2 regions of the Geobacillus sp. FSL W8-1251 genome follow, and region 2 is predicted to be linked to the other one. Evidence: a T-box and tRNA genes for the amino acid it is inferred to sense, from the RefSeq annotation. Region 2 holds a T-box; the other holds one or more tRNA genes.

Region 1 (7,746 bases), 730 kb from region 2:
CTTCCGGGTGCAAGCACCCTTGCAGGCGAAGAACATTTGCCCATCGCGGCGAAACACTCGCCTCCGCTTTTCCGGTTATCTAGTTTTCAAGGAACGATTTTTTGTCATTGAGAGAACATGACTCGTTCCCTCAAAACTGAACGAAACGAAAGCGCTGTGTATCGACAGTTGGCCATTGCGGCCTCCACTTTTCGTCTTGTCTAGCTCCAGCGCCTGGCTCTCTTCTGCCAAATAACCTTCCCCCTCGGGGTGCCAGCACCCCTCCGGGTGAAGAACATTTGGCTTCGAGAGCCGAACGCGGCGCTTCCGCTTTTCGTCCTTAGAAAGGAGGTGATCCAGCCGCACCTTCCGGTACGGCTACCTTGTTACGACTTCACCCCAATCACTTGCCCCACCTTCGGCGGCTGGCTCCCTTGCGGGTTACCTCACCGACTTCGGGTGTTGCAAGCTCTCGTGGTGTGACGGGCGGTGTGTACAAGGCCCGGGAACGTATTCACCGCGGCATGCTGATCCGCGATTACTAGCGATTCCGGCTTCATGCAGGCGAGTTGCAGCCTGCAATCCGAACTGAGAGCGGCTTTTTGGGATTCGCTCCCCCTCGCGGGTTCGCAGCCCTTTGTACCGCCCATTGTAGCACGTGTGTAGCCCAGGTCATAAGGGGCATGATGATTTGACGTCATCCCCACCTTCCTCCGACTTGTCGCCGGCAGTCCCTCTAGAGTGCCCAACCGAATGCTGGCAACTAGAGGCGAGGGTTGCGCTCGTTGCGGGACTTAACCCAACATCTCACGACACGAGCTGACGACAACCATGCACCACCTGTCACCCTGTCCCCCCGAAGGGGGAACGCCCAATCTCTTGGGTTGTCAGGGGATGTCAAGACCTGGTAAGGTTCTTCGCGTTGCTTCGAATTAAACCACATGCTCCACCGCTTGTGCGGGCCCCCGTCAATTCCTTTGAGTTTCAGCCTTGCGGCCGTACTCCCCAGGCGGAGTGCTTATCGCGTTAGCTGCAGCACTAAAGGGTGTGACCCCTCTAACACTTAGCACTCATCGTTTACGGCGTGGACTACCAGGGTATCTAATCCTGTTTGCTCCCCACGCTTTCGCGCCTCAGCGTCAGGTGCAGGCCAGAGAGCCGCCTTCGCCACTGGTGTTCCTCCACATCTCTACGCATTTCACCGCTACACGTGGAATTCCGCTCTCCTCTCCTGCCCTCAAGTCCCCCAGTTTCCAATGACCCTCCACGGTTGAGCCGTGGGCTTTCACATCAGACTTAAGAGACCGCCTGCGCGCGCTTTACGCCCAATAATTCCGGACAACGCTCGCCCCCTACGTATTACCGCGGCTGCTGGCACGTAGTTAGCCGGGGCTTTCTCGTGAGGTACCGTCACCGCGCCGCCCTCTTCGAACGGCGCTCCTTCGTCCCTCACAACAGAGCTTTACGACCCGAAGGCCTTCTTCGCTCACGCGGCGTCGCTCCGTCAGGCTTTCGCCCATTGCGGAAGATTCCCTACTGCTGCCTCCCGTAGGAGTCTGGGCCGTGTCTCAGTCCCAGTGTGGCCGGTCACCCTCTCAGGCCGGCTACGCATCGTCGCCTTGGTGAGCCGTTACCTCACCAACTAGCTAATGCGCCGCGGGCCCATCCGCAAGTGACAGCCCAAAGGCCGCCTTTCAACCGAAGACCATGCGGTCTTCGGTGTTATCCGGTATTAGCTCCGGTTTCCCGGAGTTATCCCGGTCTTGCGGGCAGGTTGCCCACGTGTTACTCACCCGTCCGCCGCTGACCGAACAAGAGCAAGCCCTCGTTCGGTCCGCTCGACTTGCATGTATTAGGCACGCCGCCAGCGTTCGTCCTGAGCCAGGATCAAACTCTCCAAAGAAAGTTGATTGGCTTTTGCTTCGGCCCATGCGGACCTCCGCTTTTCGTATTGTCCAGCTTCGGTCCGCCGCCGCTCGGGGTCAAATAACCTTCGCCTTCCGGGTGCAAGCACCCTTGCAGGCGAAGAACATTTGCCCATCGCGGCGACCCGCGGACCTCCGCTTTTCGTCGCGCTTCGTTTCGTTCAGTTTTCAAGGAACGATAATGGAGCCTATCGGGATCGAACCGATGACCTCCTGCGTGCAAAGCAGGCGCTCTCCCAGCTGAGCTAAGGCCCCATGCGGACGCTATCGGGAAGACAGGATTTGAACCTGCGACCCCATGGTCCCAAACCATGTGCTCTGCCAAGCTGAGCTACTTCCCGCTAACGCGCTCGAGAGGATTCGAACCCCTAACCTTCTGATCCGTAGTCAGATGCTCTATCCAATTGAGCTACGAGCGCAAGTGCCGAGGGCCGGACTCGAACCGGCACGGTAGTTACCTACCCCAGGATTTTAAGTCCTGTGCGTCTGCCAATTCCGCCACCCCGGCTAATAGGAAAATAAATGGAGCGGAAGACGGGACTCGAACCCGCGACCCCCACCTTGGCAAGGTGGTGTTCTACCACTGAACTACTTCCGCCCAAATCATTATGCGGGTGAAGGGACTCGAACCCCCACGCCCGTAAAGGGCACTAGACCCTGAATCTAGCGCGTCTGCCAATTCCGCCACACCCGCAAATATATAGTTGGTAGTGAGCCATGGAGGACTCGAACCTCCGACCCTCTGATTAAAAGTCAGATGCTCTACCTACTGAGCTAATGGCTCATGGTTGGGTATACACTCACAGCGAACGATGCCCCTTCCTCTGCTAGCGTATTCGAAGATGCAAGATGCGTCGGGGCAACTCGCAGCGAACTCGAAGATGCAACGCTCGTTACTGAGCTAATGGCTCATGGTATATAAATGGTGGAGGATGACGGGATCGAACCGCCGACCCCTTGCTTGTAAGGCAAGTGCTCTCCCAGCTGAGCTAATCCTCCACGCTGTTGCCTAGCGACGACCTACTCTCGCAGGGGCGCTGGCCCCAACTACCATCGGCGCTGGAGGGCTTAACTTCCGTGTTCGGGATGGGAACGGGTGTTTCCCCTCCGCTATCATCACTAGGCAGTCAACAGAACAGACAAGTTATATTATAATCAAATTTGTTTGCTTGTCAATATCCTTTTGTTCGTCATTATTGACGTCTCACGTGCTATCATAATATAACACACTGAAGAAAGCTTGTCAACTCATTTCGTTTTTTGTTTTGTTCTCAAAAACAACATTGCTCATTATATACATTCTATGACTAAAAGTCAATCGTCGAACGAAAATTAGCGTTGGTACGTGTTATAGGCAAATGCGAGTGGTGTATGATGCAAATATGATTTGCCAAGACGATAGTAATGATCAACGATTTTCCGGTTTAGATCTTTCCATTTGTCTAGGACGGGCGGCAAATTGAGAAACTTTGCAACACTATAACTTCGTTCCTTTCGATTTCTCAAAAACCAAACGAATCCGTTGTTTTTCACCGGCCTTCTTAGGGGCTGGCAGCAGCCGGCTTTTTCTTGAATCGAGTTCTCATAACAAACTGTCCCCTGCCGTTGTTCGCAACAGGGGACGATCGTGGTTATTTATGGCGCATTTGCGGGAAGAGCAATACATCGCGAATGGACGGTGAATTGGTCAAAAGCATGACTAACCGGTCGACCCCGATCCCGAGTCCGCCCGTCGGCGGCATGCCGTATTCGAGCGCTTCGAGGAAATCTTCGTCCATTTCGTGCGCTTCATCGTTTCCTTGTTCGCGCTCCTTCAGCTGCTCCTCAAACCGTTGACGCTGATCGATCGGGTCGTTTAGTTCCGTAAAGGCGTTCGCATGTTCGCGCCCGACGATGAACAGCTCAAACCGATCGGTAAAGCGCGGGTCGTCTGGGTTTTTCTTGGCTAATGGCGAGATTTCGACCGGGTGGCCGTAAATGAACGTCGGCTGGATCAGTTTATCCTCTACTTTTTGTTCAAAAAATTCATTGACGATATGGCCGAACGTCATGTGCGGCGCGACTTCGACACCGTGTTCTTTGGCCAGCTCCCGCGCCTCTTCGTCGCTCATCTGCCGCCAGAAATCGACGCCGACATATTCCTTGATCGCATCGACCATATGGAGGCGCCGCCATTCAGGCGTCAAGTCGACAAGATGTTCGCCGTACTGGATTTTTGTTGTGCCAAGCACTTCCGTGGCAATATGAGCGATCAAGTTCTCCGTTAATTTCATGATATCGCGGAAGTCGGCATACGCCTCGTACAATTCGAGCATCGTAAACTCCGGGTTATGGCGGGTGGAAATGCCTTCATTCCGGAAAACGCGCCCGATTTCATACACTTTTTCCAAGCCGCCGACGATGAGCCGTTTCAAATGCAGCTCGATGGCGATCCGCATATACAGCGTCATATCGAGCGCATTATGATGCGTAATGAACGGGCGCGCCGCCGCACCGCCTGCTACGGCGTGCATCATCGGTGTTTCGACTTCTAAGTAGCCATGGCTGTCAAGATAGCGACGCATCGATTGAATAATGAGACTGCGGGTGATGAACGTCTTTTTGCTCTCCGGATTCATAATTAAATCGAGGTAGCGTTGGCGGTAGCGCTGCTCGATATCTTTTAAGCCGTGGTATTTTTCCGGCAGCGGACGCAGCGCTTTTGTTAAAAATTCATACGACGATACTTTGATCGAAAGTTCGCCGACCTTTGTTTTAAACATCGTGCCGCGCACGCCGACGATGTCGCCGAGGTCGGAGATTTTAAACAGCTCGTATTGCTGTTCGCCAACATCGTCTTGGCGGACGTAAATTTGAATTTGTCCCGTCACGTCCTGGATGTGAGCAAAGCCCGCTTTTCCCTTGCCTCTCTTTGTCATGATGCGGCCGGCGACGGCGACTTCGATTTGTTGCTCTTCGAGTTCCTCTTTTGACAAATCTCCGTACAGTTCAAACAGCTCTTCCGCTTTATGCGTGCGCTCGAACCGTTTGCCAAACGGATCGACACCCAATTCCTCAATTTTTTTCAGCTTTTCCCTGCGGACGCGCAGTTGGTCGTTCAATTCTTCATGGCTCATACCTCATTCACTCCATTTAGCGATTTTTTACGAAAAATACTGCCAGCACCCGCTGGCAGTCTTCCGCTGCATGAACGTCATCTCCGTTGTGTGAACTACCCGCTACCTACGCTTCGCTTAGAGGTGAAGGCTTCAAGCGACTTGTGCGTGTTCGCCGAACGGTAAGCCACACACCAGAACCCTTTACGCTTCCCTTCGTTCCGAAGGTGTCCGTTCTAGCCATATTCTATCCTATTCGTTGGCTAACGCCAACCAACATTCATCTCCCACTTACTCACTGGGTTACACCCTTCGCGTTCCTTGAGGTGGGAGACTTCTTTCGGAAATCCGTTAAACGGCTTCGGCGTTCGCCGCCCGGCTTTCCGCTTCTTCGGCGACTTGAAGCAAGAGCGCGGCCAATTCGTCCCGCGTCTCGCACTCGTTGATGGCGTTGCGGATTTTCGCCGCCCCGCGGATGCCTTTTAAATACCAAGCCGCGTGCTTGCGCATTTCTTTCACCGCAATGTACTCGCCTTTAAGGGCGATCAGACGGTCCAAGTGCAGCAGGCAGACATCGATTTTTTCCCTTGGGGTCGGTTCGGGAATGAGCTCCCCTGTTTCTAAATAGCGGACCGTGCGATAGATTATCCACGGGTTGCCGAGCGCCGCCCGCCCGATCATCACGCCGTCAACCCCAGTTTCTTCGAGCATCCGCTTGGCATCCTGCGGCGTTTTGACATCACCGTTTCCGATGACTGGAATGTTGACGGCCTCTTTGACTTGCTTAATGATGTCCCAATTCGCCTTCCCTTCATACATTTGCACCCTTGTCCGTCCATGGACGGCGACGGCTTTGCCGCCGGCGCGTTCGACCGCTTGGGCGTTTTCAACAGCGTAAATATGTTGGTCATCCCAACCGATTCGCATCTTGACCGTGACGGGTTTTTCGACGGCGTCGACAATGGCGGCGACGACATCGTAAATTTTGTTCGGGTCGAGGAGCCATTTCGCTCCGGCATCGCAATTCGTAATTTTCGGCACTGGGCAGCCCATGTTGATGTCGATAATATCGGCATTTGTATTTTTGTCGACAAATTTCGCTGCTTTGACAAGTGTTTCCTTTTCACCGCCGAAAATTTGCAAGCTGAGCGGCTTTTCGCGTTCGTCGATATAGAGCATATTTAACGTCTTTTCATTGTTGTATACGATTCCTTTATCGCTCACCATCTCTGCGCATACAAGACCGGCGCCGAACTCCTTTACGGTCAGGCGGAAAGCCGAATTGCACACGCCTGCCATCGGCGCAAGGACGACACGGTTTTGAATTTCCACATCACCAATGCGAAACATAAAAACGCCTCCTTTCTACCTGTTTGATTCGAACTTTGGCGGTTCCAGCTCCTCAACCGATACGTTCAGCCGCTCGGCGATCTGTCCGACAAGCGTGTCGGACGGCATCCGGTTCCCCCGTTCAATTTCGCCGAGAATCGAAACGGAAATGCCGAGTTCCTTGGCCAACTTTTCTTGTGTATATCCTTTCAGCTTTCGAAAAGCGCGAATACGTCTTCCCCATCTTTCTGCTTCCATACACGAACTCCTTTTTTGTCGGGTAGTCGGTCAATAATGTCTGCTAACGGTTCCGAAACGTTCGGTATTGTCAAATGGGAATTGATCTCGAGCAACGGGATTAAAACAAACGCCCGCTCCGCCATGCGCGGATGCGGAATGACAAGTCGCTCTGTCTCAATATTTTCATGATTGTACAACAAAATGTCAAGGTCTAACGTGCGCGGCCCCCAGCGAGTTTCCCTTTTCCTGCCAAATTCCTGTTCGATTTGTTGCGTCACGTCAAACAAAGCAAATGGCGACAAAGCGGTCGCCACCTCAATCACCATGTTTAAAAACTTGTCTTGGTTGACGTAACCGACCGGGTCGGTTTCATAGATGGACGAACCCGATGTGACAAAAATTCCCTTATGGCGATGAAGCGCCGCGACGGCTGAACGCAAATAGTACGCACGATCTCCAAGGTTGGAACCTAAAGCAATATACGCAATGTTTTCCATCTTACCGCCCCCTGTAGATTTCAACGGCGACATGCTGATAATGGCCGCGAATGGGCGGATTCGGCTTGATTACTTTCACCGTGCACCGCTGAACGGCGGGGAAAGCGGCAAGCAGCTCATCCGCGATCGCCTCGGCAACCGCTTCGATCAAGGCGAGCGTCCTCTCTTCCACGATCGTCCGACAGCGCTCGTATACTTCCGCATAGTTCACCGTATGCTCGAGACGGTCGCTCCGGCCGGCTGGACGCAAGTCGAGCTCAAGGGCCACATCGACCAAAAACCGCTGGCCGAGGACGTTTTCTTCTCGGAGCACTCCGTGATAACCGTAAAATTCCATACCTTGAATATAAATTTTATCGATGGCCGCTCTCTCCTTTCCCGAGCATCGCATCCATCATTTTCGCCATGCGGGCGATCGGCAATACGTCATGGACGCGGACGATATGCGCCCCCTTCACGATGCCAAGGCAAACCGTCGCCCCCGTTCCTTCGACCCGCTCCTCAACCGGCACATCGAGCACATGGCCGATAAACCGTTTGCGCGATGTGCCAAGCAAAAGTGGGTATCCCAAAGCAGCAAACTCATCGAGACGCCGCATCACTTCCAGGTTATGTTCAACCGTTTTGGCAAATCCGATCCCCGGATCTACAATAATGTTTTCCTCTTTTACTCCCGCCTGT
Region 2 (7,746 bases):
CAATGGAACGAAAAATATCGGCCACGCGCAAAAAGAAAGGGTGGAATGAACATGGGATACGACGTCATCATCATCGGCGGCGGTCCGTCCGGGCTCATGGCGGCCATCGGCGCCGGCGAAGAAGGGGCGAAGGTGCTCTTGTTGGAAAAAGGAACGAAGCTCGGGCGCAAGCTCGCCATCTCCGGCGGCGGACGCTGCAACGTGACGAATCGGCTGCCGGTGGATGAAATGGTCCGCCATATTCCCGGCAACGGCCGCTTTTTATACAGCGCCTTTTCCGTATTTAACAATGAAGACATCATCCGCTTTTTTGAGCGGCTCGGCGTGCCGCTCAAGGAGGAAGACCACGGCCGCATGTTTCCCAAAAGCGACAGCGCCCAGTCGGTCGTCGACGCGCTTGTTCGCGAATTGTCGCGCCTTGGCGTCGATGTTCGACTTGAATCGCCAGTGGCGGACGTGTTGTATGAACAAGGAAAAACAGTCGGTGTCACGCTGAAAAGCGGGGAGACGATCCACGCCCGTGCGGTTGTCGTCGCCGTCGGCGGCAAATCGGTGCCGCAAACCGGCTCAACAGGCGACGGCTATCCGTGGGCGGAAAAAGCGGGCCACACGGTGACCGAATTGTTTCCAACCGAAGTTCCGATCGTCTCGCATGAGCCGTTCATCCGAGAGCGGACGCTGCAAGGCTTGTCGCTGCGCGACGTCGCGTTAAGCGTCTTAAAGCCGAATGGCAAACCGATCATCACCCACCGGATGGATATGCTGTTTACGCACTTCGGCATTTCCGGCCCAGCTGCTCTCCGCTGCAGCCAGTTTGTCGTTAAGGCGTTGAAAAAAGCGGTGGACGGCGCGGTCAAAATGAGCATCGACGCGCTTCCGGACGTGACGCAGGAAGAGCTGTTTCAACAGTTCGTCAAGCTGTGCAAAGAGGAGCCGAAAAAGGCGATGAAAACGATCGCCAAAACGGTGCTTCCCGAGCGGTACGCCGTCTTTTTGCTCGAGCGGGCCGGCATCGACCCGCACGCCTCTGCCGGCACGGTCGGCCATGAGGCGCTGCGGGTGTTTGTCCGACAGTGCAAACAATTTACCTTTTACGTCCACGGCACGCTGCCGCTTGAGAAAGCGTTCGTCACCGGCGGCGGCGTGTCGGTCAAAGAAATTGAGCCGAAAACAATGGCCTCCAAATGCATGGCCGGCCTTTACTTTTGTGGGGAAATTTTGGACATTCACGGCTACACGGGCGGCTACAACATCACCGCCGCCCTTGTCACCGGGCGGCTCGCCGGCGTGAACGCCGCCCGCTATGCATTGGCGGAAAAAAACGGGGCGAGCGGCTCCGCGGGGCAGACAGCAACGAATTGACCGCCGTCCTCATGCCCCTCGGGTGCTCCGGGGCGTTCGCTGACATTCCGACAACGCCCGTCTTCAAGGCGGGCGATCGCAAAATTTCGCCGCCTGAAATGGAAATGCCGAAACGAAAAAAGCGTCGCCCGCTTTGGGGGGATCAGCACGAAAACGGCCAAAGAATCCCGCAGTCTGGAGCCGTGTGAAGTGTCAAGTCCGGTAAATAACCATGGCGGAAAAACAGTAGATTTGCTCGCCTTCCGATTCCATTGCCGCCACGCTGTACTTGACATCGATCAACTGTCCGTCTTTCAATCGGGCTAAAAAATCATTGACCGCCGCTTCCAAATCTTTTTCATGCTCTTTATCAAACACTTTCACTTTGTACATCGCCATTCCCCCGTTTTCTTTTTCCTTTTCTACGCATTTAGGGAAAATCCTGCCCACAAAAGGCGTCACGCGCCCCCGAACAGCGGGACGCGTGACGTCATCGTCTTAATACACTCCAACCGCATTGAACGCCTGTTTCACCGAGTTGACTTCTTGGCTTGTCGACCCGTACAAATCAGCGGCCGCTTGCACGCAGGCGGCACGCAGCTGGCTGAAGTTCGACGTCGGCGTCAAATAGTAGACAAGCGCCCGGTAGAAAATTTTCCCCATTTTGTCGCGGCCGATGCCGGTGACGCTCACGCCGTAATGGACGCCGCCTTGGCTGAGCAAGTACGCCGCTTTATTGATGATGCCGCTGTTCGTATGGACGCCGCCGTTGTCTTGCGTGCCGGTTTATTTTACTGAAAATTATAACGTTTTTTCTGTCTGCTTCCATCGCCCTTCGGCACTAAAAAACAAAACAGGCGCCCCAAACGATTGGGACACCTGTCGAACAAAACGTGCAGGCCGCCTTCGGCTGCCGACTGCATGTCGGCCAAAACTGTGATGTCTCGTTAACATGGAAACCTTCTTCACGAAAGCCCGCATCGCCATTCGCACGGACGCCCGGCCGCGGTCAGGCGGAAACGGCAGGCGCGACGAGGCATCATCGTTTCCGCACCGTTTCCCCTTCCCACTCAAGCATGCCGCCTGTCATGTTGCAAACACGGTAGCCGCGCTCTTGTAAATAGCGGCAGACGTTTTCGCTACGCCGCCCGGAGCGGCAGACGAAAATATATTCTTCATTGCGGTCGAATTCCTCAAGCCGATCGGGGATGTCGCCCATTTTGATATGCTTGGCGCCCGGAATCATGCCGAGGGCGACTTCCTCGTCTTCGCGCACATCGACAATGTTCAGCTTTTCACCGCGTTCGAGTTTTTCCTTCACCTCAGCCGGGGTAATTTCTTTGATCTCTTCCATGGCGGACCGACTCCTTTCTTTGATCGTTTCAGCAAACGGTTCTTGCTTTTGGCCGCTTCGACAAACGGCGGCGAGAAAGCGCAGTTTCCCCGCCCGCTGCCTAAAAGCACATCGGCGATGGACGCCCGCTTCCGCGCCAAGCGGAGGGACAAAGCCGGCCCAGACGGCGTGGGCGCCGTTGCGGTTGCTTCGCAGGAAACGGCACGCGCCACCGCCTGTGCGGATCGAACAGCCAACGATCAGTTGGCGACGATATTGACGAGCTTGCCGGGGACGGCGATCACTTTGCGCACCGTTTTGCCCTCGAGCTGCTCTTTGATTTTTTCGTCGGCCAGCGCCCGCTCCTCGAGCGCTTCTTTTGGCAAGTCGGCTGGCACGTGCAGGCGCGACCGCACTTTGCCGTTGATTTGCACGACGATTTCGACGACGTCGTCGACGAGCTTCGTTTCATCATACGCCGGCCACGGTTCGTAGGCGATCGTGTCCGTATGGCCGAGCTTTTGCCACAACTCTTCGCCGATGTGCGGACAAACCGGTGACAAGAGCTTGACGAAGCCTTCCATGTATTCTTTTTTCATTTGCTCCGCTTTGTACGCTTCGTTGATAAACACCATCAGCTGCGAAATGGCAGTGTTAAAGCGCAAGCCTTCATAGTCTTCCGTCACTTTTTTCACCGTTTGATGATAGACGCGCTCGAGCGTATCGTTCGCCGGTTCGTCGACAATGTTCGGGTTCAGTTCGCCATTCTCGGTGACAAAGAGTCTCCAGACGCGGTCGAGGAAGCGCCGCGCCCCGTCAAGCCCTTTCGTCGACCAGGCGATCGACGCTTCAAGCGGCCCCATGAACATTTCATACAGCCGCAGCGTGTCGGCGCCATGGCTTTCGACGATATCGTCCGGGTTGACGACGTTACCTTTGGATTTGCTCATTTTTTCGTTGTTTTCGCCCAAAATCATCCCTTGGTTGAACAGCTTTTGGAACGGCTCTTTCGTCGGCACGACGCCAAGGTCGTAGAGAAACTTATGCCAGAAGCGGGCGTACAGCAAATGCAAGACCGCGTGCTCCGCCCCGCCGATGTAGACGTCGACCGGCAGCCATTTTTTCAATTTCTCCGGATCGGCGAGCTGCTTGTCGTTGTGGGGGTCGATGTAGCGCAAGTAATACCAGCAGCTGCCCGCCCATTGCGGCATCGTGTTCGTTTCGCGCCGCCCTTTTTTCCCGGTTTTCGGGTCGACAACATTGACCCATTCTTCGATGTTGGCCAGCGGCGACTCGCCCGTTCCCGACGGACGGATTTCATCCGTTTTCGGCAACACAAGCGGCAATTCCTCTTCCGGCACCGGCGTCATCGTGCCGTCTTCCCAATGGATGATCGGAATCGGCTCGCCCCAGTAGCGCTGGCGGCTGAACAGCCAGTCGCGCAACCGGTACGACACTTTTTTCCGCCCTTTGCCATGCTCCTCAAGCCAGGCGATCATTTTGTCGATCGCTTCCTGCTTGTTCAAGCCGTTTAAAAACTCGGAGTTGATATGCTCACCATCTCCGGTGTACGCTTCCTTTTCGATATTCCCGCCGGCAACGACTTCTTTGATCGGCAAGTGGAATGTTTTCGCGAATTCATAGTCGCGCTCATCGTGCGCCGGCACAGCCATGATCGCTCCGGTGCCGTAGCTCATCAAGACGTAGTCGGCGATCCAAATCGGAAGCCGATCGCCGGTGACCGGGTGAATGGCGTACGCGCCGGTGAACACACCCGTTTTTTCTTTCGCCAAATCGGTGCGCTCAAGGTCGCTTTTGCTTTGAATTTCCTTTAAGTAGGCGTCAACGGCTGGCTTTTGCTCCGGCGTTGTGATTTTTTCCACGAGCGGATGCTCCGGCGCCAAGACGGTGTACGTCGCGCCAAACAGCGTATCGGGCCGCGTCGTGAAGACGGTGAACGTTTCGTCATGGCCGTCGACGGCGAACTCGATTTCCGCTCCCTCCGAACGGCCAATCCAGTTGCGCTGCATTTCCTTAATGCTTTCCGGCCAGTCGAGCTCTTCTAAGTCTTCGAGCAGCCGGTCGGCGTAGGCGGTGATTTTCAGCATCCATTGCCGCATCGGCTTACGGATGACCGGATGCCCGCCGCGCTCGCTCCGGCCGTTGATCACCTCTTCGTTCGCCAGCACGGTGCCGAGCGCCGGGCACCAGTTGACCGGCACTTCATCCATGTAGGCGAGCCCTTTTTCATACAGCTTCAAGAAAATCCATTGCGTCCATTTGTAATAATTCGGGTCGGTCGTGTTGATTTCACGGTCCCAGTCGTATGAGAACCCGAGCGATTTGATCTGCCGGCGGAAGTTGTCGATGTTCTTTTGCGTAAACTCCGCCGGGTCGTTGCCGGTGTCAAGCGCATATTGCTCGGCCGGCAGCCCAAATGCGTCCCAGCCCATCGGGTGAAGGACGTTGTACCCTTGCATCCGCTTCATGCGCGCCAAAATGTCGGTTGCCGTATATCCTTCCGGATGGCCGACGTGCAAGCCGGCGCCGGACGGATACGGGAACATGTCGAGCACATAAAACTTCGGCTTGTCGTCATCATCGGGCGTGCGGAACGTTTTGTTTTTCTCCCAATAGTCCTGCCATTTTTGTTCAATTTCGCGGTGGTTGAAGCTCATCGCAGCACTCCTCCTATCCAGTTCTACTTGCATCATAGACGAAAATATGTACAAAAAAACCCCTCATCCCGAACAAAAGGGACGAGAGGAACGCTTCCCGCGGTACCACCCTTTTTTGGCGCGCCTATGGCGCACCCGCTTTGTTCCTTAACGCAGATTCACGGCCGGCGTTATCGGCCGCAGCCGTTCACGCCGGCAACTCCGAGGCGAGTTCGCGGATTGACTTCGGTTGACTCGCACCGACCGTCAACTCTCTGCCGTCCATCAAGCCCGCTACTATTCCTCTTCACCGTTGTTCGCTTTATGATGACAAATTTATTATTATTGTAAAAAATTTGTCGATCGATTGCAAGCGAAAAACTAGACGGTCACAGCCGTTTTTTCCCCCGCCTCTTCCGCCCGCTTCGGCAGCCCCCGGTCATACACGAGCGCCGCGCCGGCGGCCAGCAGAGCGAAGGCGACAAGCAATCCGATGAGCGGTTTCATTCCGAACGCATCGGCGACCCACCCGCCGAGGACCGGCCCGATCATCCGTCCAGCCGTGGCCGTGCCGTTGACGATCCCTTGGTAAAACCCGGCTCTCCCCAGCGGCGCCAGCTCGTTCACCACCGCCGGAATCGCCGGCCAGACGATCATTTCGGCGATCGTGAGCACAACCATCGACGTCGCAAATTGCAAAAGTGAATCCGCGCCAAACAATATCGCAAACGAGACGGTGAAAACGGCGAACCCGATGGCGATCTGCCGCTTCATCCCCGGCATAAAGCGGCGGACCAACGGCGCCAACAGCGGCTGGCCGAGCACGATCAAGGCGCCGTTGATCGTCCAAAGCAAGCTGTAGTGATGAACCGGAATGGAAAGCTCGCGCGTATAGGCGGCGATCGTCGTCGACCATTGGACGTAGCTCATCCAGCATAATCCATAGCCGGCGCAAAGAAGGACAAGGGCGCGGATGTGCGCCCGGGGCGCCCCGTCCCCCGTTCGGCGCTTCCGCTCTTTTCTCCGCAGCGGCGGAAGCGGCATGCGCCGCAGCCCAATGACGACCGTCGCCAAAAAAGCGGCATACAGCCAAACGTTCGCCCAAAACACGAGCGCAAACGAATGCGAGGCGACAACGCCGCCAAGCGCCGAGCCGGCGGCGACGCCGATGTTTTGCGCCACATACAAGGCGTTGAATGCCCGCCGTCCCCCTTCCGGCCAAACCGCCCCGACATACGCCGACGCCGCCGGAAAGACGACGCCGTTGCCGATGCCGACAAGCGCCAGCCAGACGGCATAATGCGGCCAACCATGCCAGACGCCCAAACCGGCAAGCGCCGCCATCGTCAGGCACGCTCCGGACACGAGCGTGCGAAACCCGCCGATCCGGTCAAACAACATGCCGCCGAGCAAGCTGCCAATGACGCTGCCGCCGGAGTTGAGCATCAGCACCGCTCCCGCTACGGCGAGCGGCTGGCCGAGCTGTTCATGCAAATAAATGGTATTTAGCGGCCATAAAAACGACGCTCCTGTGACATTGAGCGCCATGCCGACAAGCAGCCACCAAAGAGCGCGGGGCATCGGTCATCATCCTTTTCGTCTGCTATTTCGACTCCCAAACTAATTGTATGTGGGAAAGCGAAAAAAAGCAATCAAAAAAAGAGGGCGGCATGGCGCCCTCACAGACAGCGGCGCGTCACCCGTTCCGCTGCTTGGAGCGGGCCGGCTGGCCACCTGTTTGTTCATACTGTTTTTTCGCCAGTTTCACCGGATCAAAGTCTTGGCCGAGTTCCAAATCGTTGTTGTTGTGACCGTTGCGCGTTTTTTGCTCCGGGTTCGTTTGTTTCAGACGTCGCTTCATTCCTTGTTCCTCCTTGTGTTCGCCATCAAGCAGACAGCCGCCCTGCGGTTGCTTTCCGTTTCACCGGTCAGGCAACATCCGCTTGTTATGCACCAGGACCTTCGATAGCGGCCATCGTGCAAAGCTCTTGTTTCATCGGTCAAGCAAAATCATCTCGTTTTGCAGCTGCTCAAGCTGAAGCCGCATCCGATGCAGCTGTTCGCGCTGCTGGGCGTTGCAACTTCGCGCCAAGTGAGCCAAATCGTTGACTGTCTGCTCAAGCATTTGCTGGGCGTTTGTGTATTCCGTGATGTTGTAGTGCTCTTGCTTTTGCGCTTCCGTATATTGTTCTTTCGCAAAGCGGATGACGTCTTCGCACCGCTGCAAAAATTCTTCCACCGATTGTCTTGTCGCCATGCGCTCACCTCTTTTCATGATGTTCCCTCATCTTTACTATGCGCCGACGCTTTCATCTGTATCACGTCAATGATTGGCAACAGTCGCTTTTTGCCGCCATCCGTGGTACAATGCAAGGATGATGCCATTTCAGCACAAGGAGAGAACGGCCGTGACAA

Evidence for each region. A T-box is a leader RNA that pairs with one kind of tRNA and senses whether it is charged. The one in region 2 lies ahead of leuS (leucine--tRNA ligase), so its partner is inferred to be a tRNA-Leu.
Region 1: it has a tRNA-Leu gene. The T-box ahead of leuS (leucine--tRNA ligase) is inferred to sense a tRNA for this amino acid. The anticodon was not compared.

What each region holds. Positions count from the first base shown of each region.
Region 1 covers NZ_JBBOUF010000001.1:1,538,003-1,545,748, forward strand. The annotation lists rRNA gene NSS88_RS08090 (16S ribosomal RNA) at 324-1,882, opposite strand; tRNA gene NSS88_RS08095 (tRNA-Ala) at 2,087-2,159, opposite strand; tRNA gene NSS88_RS08100 (tRNA-Pro) at 2,172-2,245, opposite strand; tRNA gene NSS88_RS08105 (tRNA-Arg) at 2,250-2,323, opposite strand; tRNA gene NSS88_RS08110 (tRNA-Leu) at 2,327-2,412, opposite strand; tRNA gene NSS88_RS08115 (tRNA-Gly) at 2,428-2,502, opposite strand; tRNA gene NSS88_RS08120 (tRNA-Leu) at 2,514-2,598, opposite strand; tRNA gene NSS88_RS08125 (tRNA-Lys) at 2,616-2,688, opposite strand; tRNA gene NSS88_RS08130 (tRNA-Val) at 2,828-2,903, opposite strand; rRNA gene rrf (5S ribosomal RNA) at 2,912-3,028, opposite strand; gene lysS (lysine--tRNA ligase) at 3,536-5,020, opposite strand; gene dusB (tRNA dihydrouridine synthase DusB) at 5,351-6,349, opposite strand; gene NSS88_RS08150 (helix-turn-helix domain-containing protein) at 6,365-6,586, opposite strand; gene folK (2-amino-4-hydroxy-6-hydroxymethyldihydropteridine diphosphokinase) at 6,538-7,065, opposite strand; gene folB (dihydroneopterin aldolase) at 7,067-7,426, opposite strand; gene folP (dihydropteroate synthase) at 7,419-7,746, opposite strand, start outside.
Region 2 covers NZ_JBBOUF010000001.1:2,268,364-2,276,109, reverse strand. The annotation lists gene NSS88_RS12020 (NAD(P)/FAD-dependent oxidoreductase) at 52-1,362, shown strand; gene NSS88_RS12015 (sporulation protein Cse60) at 1,555-1,734, opposite strand; partial or broken gene NSS88_RS12010 (peptidase M4 family protein) at 1,840-2,127, opposite strand; gene NSS88_RS12005 (rhodanese-like domain-containing protein) at 2,381-2,695, opposite strand; gene leuS (leucine--tRNA ligase) at 2,935-5,352, opposite strand; T-box leader at 5,427-5,651, opposite strand; gene NSS88_RS11995 (MDR family MFS transporter) at 5,713-6,912, opposite strand; gene NSS88_RS11990 (hypothetical protein) at 7,028-7,192, opposite strand; gene NSS88_RS11985 (YtzC family protein) at 7,325-7,588, opposite strand; partial or broken gene NSS88_RS11980 (hypothetical protein) at 7,710-7,746, shown strand, end outside.